2 regions of the uncultured Roseobacter sp. genome follow, and region 2 is predicted to be linked to the other one. Evidence: riboswitches for the same ligand, from Rfam matches in the RefSeq annotation. Region 2 holds a riboswitch; the other holds the start of a gene.
The links. Region 2 has a riboswitch for cobalamin ahead of Q1A20_RS19180 (DUF1636 domain-containing protein). Riboswitches for the same ligand answer to the same signal wherever they lie in the genome.
Positions count from the first base shown of each region.

Region 1: it holds a riboswitch for cobalamin, as region 2 does, so the genes downstream of both, Q1A20_RS00310 (DUF1636 domain-containing protein) here and Q1A20_RS19180 (DUF1636 domain-containing protein) in region 2, are expected to answer to the same signal.

Region 1 covers NZ_CANMXR010000001.1:65,093-69,300, reverse strand. Annotated here, with positions in the region: gene Q1A20_RS00325 (HEAT repeat domain-containing protein) at 1-606, shown strand, start outside; gene Q1A20_RS00320 (DUF2478 domain-containing protein) at 619-1,140, shown strand; gene Q1A20_RS00315 (DMT family transporter) at 1,266-2,162, shown strand; cobalamin riboswitch at 2,211-2,423, shown strand; gene Q1A20_RS00310 (DUF1636 domain-containing protein) at 2,517-2,915, shown strand; gene cobW (cobalamin biosynthesis protein CobW) at 2,908-3,966, shown strand; gene cobN (cobaltochelatase subunit CobN) at 3,973-4,208, shown strand, end outside.
Region 2 covers NZ_CANMXR010000010.1:16,293-20,500, reverse strand. Annotated here, with positions in the region: gene Q1A20_RS19195 (hemin ABC transporter substrate-binding protein) at 1-75, shown strand, start outside; gene Q1A20_RS19190 (iron ABC transporter permease) at 80-1,147, shown strand; gene Q1A20_RS19185 (heme ABC transporter ATP-binding protein) at 1,149-1,937, shown strand; cobalamin riboswitch at 2,068-2,288, shown strand; gene Q1A20_RS19180 (DUF1636 domain-containing protein) at 2,391-2,795, shown strand; gene Q1A20_RS19175 (ABC transporter ATP-binding protein) at 2,792-3,574, shown strand; gene Q1A20_RS19170 (ABC transporter substrate-binding protein) at 3,588-4,208, shown strand, end outside.

The DNA of each region.
Region 1 (4,208 bases), on a different contig from region 2:
GTTGAAGGATCCGACGATCTGGCGCCGTCGCTCGCCTGCGACGCGATGCGGATATTCCGCGACTGCGTTGGGGGCAAGCTGACCGAGGCGATGATGGCGCGGGTAGATGACCCCGATGAGACGGTGCGCCGCGCGGCCTGGGAGACGTTGGCGGGCAGGGCGGTGGCCGCCGCATTTCGCAAGACCGCCGAGGCTGGCTTTGCTGACAGTGACCCGCTGATCCGCATGGCGGCGTTTCGCATCCTCTCGCAAGATCCCGATCCTGCCGTGCTGAGCAGGGGGCTCAATGACGCGGACGCCTTGATCCGCGCCGAAGCCGTTGCGCACTTGCCCGCGGGCCAAGCGCTCGACTTCATCGGCGACGCAGCAACCGCTGTCCGACAAAAAGCGGCGCAGAAAATCCTCACGTCAGGACAGACTACGCTTATCCAGGCGGCCATGCGCGCCGTGATCGACGCAGAGCGGTCCGACACCCTCGGGATGCTGGCGCGGCAAGCTGACGCGGCGCAGGAAACAGCCCTCGAAATCCTCGCAGACAGTGTTGACAATCCCCGCCGCGCGTTGATCATCCTGCGGGGGCTCGCCCCGCGCCACGACGCTTCATAATTTGGTCAGACCATGAGAATTGCCTATACGATTGCGCCCGGAAAAGGCGATACAGATCAGCTGCTTTATGGCTTTGCCCGCAAAGCGCTGACCCGTGGCCATCGCTTGTGTGGTGCCGTGCAGGTCAATACCGACAGCTGCGATGGCGGGCTCTGCGATATGGATGTGAAACTCCTGCCGGAGGGACCTGTCATTCGCATTTCGCAAAGCCTTGGCCCTTCCGCGACCGGCTGCAGGCTTGATCCCGAAGCGCTGGAACAGGCCGTGGGTTTGGTCAGCAGCGAAGTGGCCAAGGGGGCCGATCTGCTCATCGTCAACAAGTTCGGCAAACACGAGGCCGCTGGTCGCGGGTTTCGACCGGTGATCGCAGAAGCGCTGAGCCATGATATCCCGGTTCTTGTGGGTCTGAATGCGCTAAACCGTGCCGCGTTCATCGCGTTTACGGGGGATTTGGCCCAAGCGCTTCCAGCTGATGAGGCGGCATTGACCGCATGGTTCGACGCGCAAATCGCGGAACGGAACGCGCCTGCCTGACCCCCGCCACGGGGAACGCTGTGAAAACACATTGCCTGCTGCATTGCCGTTGACGCGCCCGGTGCGATCCGTCATGCGGAGCCGGGATCAGTTAGGTCCTGGCGCATCGCAGCATCGGAGACCGCGTGACCCCCAGCATTGCAACCGACAGCAAGGCGAACCTTGTCGGCAGCCTGTGGATGGTGCTCGCCATGGCCGCTTTCGCAGTCGAAGACGTGTTTATCAAAGCGGCGTCGCAAACGCTGCCCGTCAGTCAAATCCTGATCCTTTTCGGCCTCGGCGGTGCTATCGTCTTTGCCGGTCTGGCCGTGCTCAACCGGGAAAGCCTTTTCACGCCGGATGTGGTATCGCGCCCGATGCGGCTAAGGGTCTTTTTCGAGATCACCGGACGTCTCTTTTTCGTGCTGGCGATCACCCTGACGCCGCTGTCGTCGGCCACGGTGATCCTGCAAGCCACCCCCTTGGTTGTGGTGGCTGCTGCTGCCCTGGTTTTTGGTGAAAAGGTGGGGCCACGACGCTGGGTCGCGATCTTCATCGGGTTGCTGGGTGTGATCGTGATCGTGCGTCCGGGTTCAGACAGTTTTTCGCTGCTGTCGCTGTTGGCCGTTTTGGGCATGCTTGGGTTTGCCGGGCGCGATCTGGCGAGCCGCGCGGCCCCGGCGTCTTTGAGCGCGTCCATTCTGGGGCTCTATGGGTTTCTATCGGTTGTCGTCGCGGGGCTGCTGTTCTTCTTGTGGGAAGCGGCGCCCTTTGTCCGGCCTGATCCCGTGACGTCCGCGTGCCTCTTGGGCGCGGTGCTAGCGGGCGTTGCCGCCTACACCAGCCTGATGAAAGCCATGCGCACCGGTGAAGTCTCTGCGGTCACGCCCTTCCGGTACACGCGACTACTTTTTGGCATTGGCTTTGGTGTCGTCCTTTTCGGCGAGGACATCGGCTGGTCGGTGCTCTTGGGCTGCGGCCTGATCGTTCTGTCCGGTCTTTTCATTCTTTGGCGCAGCAAACAAACCACCGGTCAGGCATAGCCCGCGGTGGAAACACCCGCTTCTGCTTGACAATGCCCGTGGTTCTGACGCAACTGAATCCCAGTTGGTGCTTCGTGATTTGAAGTGAAAAGGGAATGTGCAGTCGATTGCTTTCGACGAAGCACAGCCGCCCCCGCGACCGTGAACGGAAAGGTCTGCCGATACCACTGGACATAGGTCCGGGAAGGTGGCGCAGACCGAAGGCAGCCAGGCTGCCGGGATCCGTGAGCCGGGAGACCTGCCAGCGACACGTGAGGAAACCGGACGGGGTGTTCCGGTGTCGGGAAAGCCCTGATCCCATCAGGCCCATCTCGTCATCTGACCCACGTCCCATGACATATGGGACAAAACACTATGACGACAGACGCAACAGCCTTGACCGGCCCTGCCACAGAATTGCTGATCTGTGTCAAATGCAGGCGCGGTCAGGAGATCCCGGAGGACGAACGCCGTCCGGGGCAACGCCTTTATGACACTTTGGCGCAAAACGAGATGCCGCCCGGCATTCGCCTGAAACCCGTGGAATGCCTGCAAAACTGTGACCATGGCTGCACGATTGCGCTGCGCGGTGGCGACAGGTGGACGTATATTTACGGAAACATCGATGAAGTGTCGCATCCGGACGTCCTGATCGATGGGGCGGCCCGCTATAACGCCACGCAGGACGGCCTGATCCCGTGGCGCGAGCGCCCCGACCATTTTAAACGCAACTGTATCGCGCGCATCCCGCCGCTGGAGAACGACCATGACTGATCTTGCAAAACTTCCCGTGACCGTCATCACCGGCTTTCTGGGCTCGGGCAAAACCACCCTGATCCGCGAACTGATGCAGAACCCCGGCGGCAAGCGGCTGGCCGTGGTGGTGAATGAGTTTGGCGATGTGGGGGTCGACGGCGACATCCTGAAATCCTGCGCCATCCCCGATTGCCCGGCGGAGAACATCATGGAACTGGCCAACGGCTGCATCTGCTGCACGGTTGCCGATGATTTCATCCCCACCATCGAGGCGCTGATGGCGCTGGAGCCGCGCCCCGATCACATCCTGATCGAAACATCGGGTCTGGCGCTGCCGAAACCGCTCTTGAAGGCCTTTGACTGGCCGGATATCCGCTCGAAAATCACCGTGGATGGCGTGATCGCTCTGGCAGATGCCGAGGCCGTGGCGGCGGGTCGCTTTGCGCCCAATGTGGCGGCGGTGGATGCGCAACGCGCAGCGGATGAGAGCATCGATCACGAAACGCCCCTGTCCGAGGTCTTTGAAGATCAGATTTCCTGCGCTGACATCATCCTGTTGACCAAGCCCGATCTGGCCGGACCGGAAGGGGTTGAGAAGGCAAAAGAAATCATCGCCGCCGAAGCGCCGCGCCCCTTGCCGGTGGTTGAGGTTGCCGAGGGGATCGTGGATCCGCGCATCATTCTCGGCCTCGAAGCGGCGGCGGAGGATGACATGGACGCGCGCCCCAGCCACCACGACGGCCCGCATGATCACGACCACGAGGATTTTGAAAGCATCGTGGTAGATATCCCCGAGCAAACCGACCCGGCGGATCTGGTGCGCGCGGTGGAGGTGCTGGCTAATGAGCACAACATCCTGCGCGTGAAAGGCTATGCCGCTGTGGCAGGCAAACCCATGCGCTTGCTGGTGCAGGCGGTGGGTGCCCGCGTCCGGTATCAGTATGATCGTGCGTGGCAGCCGGATGAAGCGCGGCAGGGGCGTCTGGTGGTGATTGCCGAACATGATGATATCAGAGTGGCAACCATTCAGTCCGTGCTGGGCGCCCGCGCCGTCGAGGCCGCAGAGTAACCCCCCATGCACGTCGTTTTCCGCGAAAGCCATGGGTTGGAGGAGACCGAGACGCCAACGGATCTGGGGCAGAGCCCCGCCGATCTGGTGGTGTTGTCGTTCTCTGACAGTGACCTGGGTGCTTTCGCGGAAGCCTGGCGGCGGGGCGGCGGGCCAGAGGGCAAACTGCCCACATTGCGGCTCGCCAATCTGGTGGCGCTGAAACATCCGCTTTCGGTCGATACCTATGTGGAGCAGACGCT
Region 2 (4,208 bases):
TTGCTGCTCGGCTTTGGCCCGCGCACCGCGCAAGCCGTCCGCACCCTTCACAGCGCGCTCGACGCGGCGGGCTGAGGCAGTGGCGCTCGCCGACCAAAGCTTATCGGTGAGCGTGGACCGTCGCCAACGCGCGCGTCAGCTGCACGGCGTTCTGGCAATGGGTCTGATCGTGGTCTGTGTCACCAGCCTGGCGGTAGGAGCATCCGGCACATCGCTATGGCAGGCGCTCTGGGGCCTCGCGATCGGTCAGGGCACATCGGCAACCGACGCGGTGATCCTCTGGGACATCCGCGCGCCGCGCACTTTGCTGGGCGCCTGCGTCGGCGCCGCCCTGGCGGTGTCCGGCGCCGTCATGCAGGGCCTCTTTCGCAATCCGCTGGCCGACCCGGGGCTTTTGGGTGTCAGCGCAGGCGCAGGCCTCGGTGCGCTGCTCGCCATCGTTGTGGGAACCGCCCTGCCCCTTGGCATTGCGACCTACCTCGGAGATGCATTGCTGCCGGTCATGGCCTTTGTCGGCGCTTGGGCATCGATGATGCTGCTCTATGCCGTGGCCACGCGGTCCGGGCGGACATCGGTGGCGACCATGCTGCTGGCGGGGATCGCCCTTGCCGCCCTCACCGGCGCGCTCTCTGGCCTGCTGATCTTCCACGCGGATGATATGCAACTGCGTGAGCTCACCTTCTGGCAGCTCGGATCGCTCTCGGGCAGCACCTGGGCCAAGGTTGCAATTGCGGGGCCCGTCATCCTGCTGGCCACCCTGATCGCCACCACTCTCGCCCGAGGTCTGAACGGTCTCGCACTTGGCGAAGCCTCGGCCCACCACATCGGGATCAACGTGCAACGTATCAAGAATATCGCCATTCTTGCGGTCAGCGCCGCCACCGGGGCTGCTGTCGCGGTTTCGGGCGGCATCGGGTTTGTCGGGATCGTCGTGCCGCATCTGCTGCGGCTGGCCACGGGTCCGGATCATCACGGGTTGCTGATCAACTCCGCGCTGCTGGGCGCAAGCCTGCTGTTGCTTGCCGATATCATATCACGCTTTGTCGTCGCGCCTGCAGAATTGCCAATTGGCATCGTCACCGCCGTGCTCGGCGCACCATTCTTTTTGTGGATCCTCCTGCGCCGCCGCAATGTGGTGGATTTGTAAGATGATCAGCGCGCGGAACGTCACCCTGAGATACGGGCGCAAAACCATTCTGGAGAACCTTAACTTCAGCGCGCAACCCGGCGTGCTGACCGCGATTGTCGGGCCCAACGGCTCCGGCAAAACCAGCCTGCTCAAAACCCTGACTGGCGAGACCCCCTGTGACGGCGAGATCACCCTGGCAGGCTACGACATTGCGACAACACCGGCGTGGCAACTGGCCAGCTTCCGTGCCGTCCTGCCGCAATCGACGCCCATGTCGTTTCCTTTTCAGGCCATCGAAGTGGTGCGGCTTGGCCTCGGTCAAGGGGTATCGGCGGATGCGCATCTGCCAGACCGGGCCCTCGCGCGGGTTGGCCTCGCCGGCTACGCACAGCGCTTTTACCAGGAACTGTCGGGCGGCGAGCAACAACGTGTCCAACTGGCGCGGGTGCTCTGCCAAGTCTGGGATCCGGTGATAGATGCGCAGCCGCGCTGGATGCTGCTGGATGAGCCGGTCTCAAGCCTGGACATCGGTCATCAGCTTGAGGTCATGCGCATCGCCCGGGACTACGCAGATGCGGGTGGCGGTGTCGTCGCGGTAATGCACGATCTCAACCTCTCCGCCATGTTCGCCGATCAAATCGTCTTGATGAAATCCGGCCGTATCATCGCGGACGGCCGGACCGATCTTGTGATGACGGATGCGCATCTGTCAGAGGCATATAATTGCGCGGTCCGCACCCGAACGCCGCCGCCATGCTCGGACTGGTATCTTCTGCCACAAGCAGCAACGCAGGCCGATGCAGGGTGACCCTTCTGGTGCCGCGACTCTCGGACAGTCGCTAACGCAGGTCCAAAAACCTGTCAGCTCACCAAAGCCGCTCCCCAACTGTTTTCTGACAGCCAATGTGTGAATGTCACTTGACGGTGGAGACCTTCTGTCGGACTGTCCCTGCGATGGTTCCCGGCTGCGAAATGCACAACCGGGATGAAAAGGGAATACGGTGAGGACGCGCCACTTGGCACCAAATCCGTGACTGCCCCCGCAACTGTGAGCGGCGAGCGACCCCGATGATCACCACTGAACGCCACCGCGTTCGGGAAGGATCGGGCGAGCCCGGACCCGCGAGTCAGGAGACCTGCCATCATTGATGCAACTTCAACCCGGGCGGGGCGTCCGGACAGGAGGCCATGATGGTTTTACGGGTCAACCCGTCAAGAGTGACATGCCTGCTGCACGCCCTGCATCTTCGCGGAGGGCGACATGGGACAACCAACTCACAGAATTACAATATGCACATCGTGCCGACATGAGGGCAGCGCGTGCCGTCCCGGCTATGAGCTGATCGTCAGGCTGCGTGCCGCGATTGCAGCGGCGGGCGACACGGTCACCGAGGATTTCGAGATCTCCGGCGTGGCCTGCATGGCGGGCTGCGCACGGCCCTGTACCGTCGCCTATCACGGCTCGCGCAAAGCGACCTATCTCTTCGGCGATATCGAGCCCGACGCGGACATCGACGATCTCGTGGCATTCGCCCGACAATATGCCCTGCTGGAGGACGGCTGGTGTTCTTCGGTGGATCGTCCCGGAAAGCTGCGCAAGACAACGCTGGCCCGTGTACCGGCAGCGATCATCGCGCTGGAAGACAGCACCGAGCGGGTCTCGTGAGCGCCGCCGAACTTGTTGCTGAGAACATCAGCTGGGCGCCCCGCGGGCCTGATCCGTTGCTGTTGCACCCCACCAGTTTTCGCGTGGAGGCCGGGCGGGTGCTGGGCGTGGTTGGTCCAAACGGGGCCGGTAAATCGACATTGCTGCGACTGATCTACCGCTACCAGCGCCCCTCGACCGGGCATATCTTTGTCGCCGGGGAAGATATCTGGGCCGTGCCCCCCCGCATGGCCGCCCGCAGGGTGGCGGCAGTGTTGCAGGAGCACATATCCCTCTTTGGCTTGACGGTCCGCGAGGTCGTTGCGCTGGGTCGCACACCGCACCACGGCGGGTTTTGGTCTGCGGGCGCGCGGGACGCCAGTATCATCGAGGCTGCGATCACGCAGCTCAATCTGGAGGCTTTCGCGGACCGCGATCTTGCCACGCTGTCGGGGGGTGAACGGCAACGGGTCATGGTCGCGCGCGCTTTGGCACAGGAGCCACAGGTTCTGGTGCTGGATGAGCCCACCAATCACCTCGACGTGCGCCATCAGCTGGAAGTGCTCGCCCTGATCCGCCAGCTCGATCTGACGATCGTCGTCTCGCTGCACGATCTCAATATGGCCGCTGACATCTGTGACACGATCCTGTTGCTGGACCGGGGCCATACCAGAGCTTTTGGTCCGCCCGATCTGGCACTGACCGAGGCGCTGGTCTCCACCACATTCCGTGTCGATGCACGCGCCGAGCGGCTCGCGCCCAGCAACACCCAACATTTCTCATTCCACCTGCCCGAGTGAAGGAGCCACATTAATGAAACCATCCCTGATCGCCCTGCTGATGAGTGTCATCGCAACAGGCCTAGGCGCCGAAACCACGGTGCAGAGCTGCAACCGCACGGTGACCTTTGATACCGCACCAAAGGCCGCCGTCTCCAATGATGTGAACCTGACGGAGATGATGCTGGTGTTGGGGCTTGCAGACCGGATGGTCGGCTACACCGGGATTTCCGGCTGGAAAACCCTCGATCAGGAGATGACGGCAGGCGTCGAGGCGCTACCGGAACTGTCGTCGAAATATCCCAGCAAGGAGGTGTTGATCGGTGCCGATGCGGATTTCTTCTTTGCCGGCTGGAACTACGGAATGAAGGTGGGCGGCGACGTGACCCCGGAGACCCTCGCGCCCTTCGGGATCGACGTTTACGAGCTGACCGAAAGCTGCATCCATATCGGTGAAAAAGACGCGGCGAGCATGGAAGATATGTACAACGACCTTCTGAACCTGGGCGCGATTTTCGACGTCAGCGAGAAAGCCACCGCGCTCGTGCAGGGATACCGGACCGAGCTTGAAGCCTTTACGGCGAACCTGGCCCCGCTGGAGACCGCACCACGGGTGTTTGTCTATGACAGCGGCGAGGACGTGCCGTTCACGGCC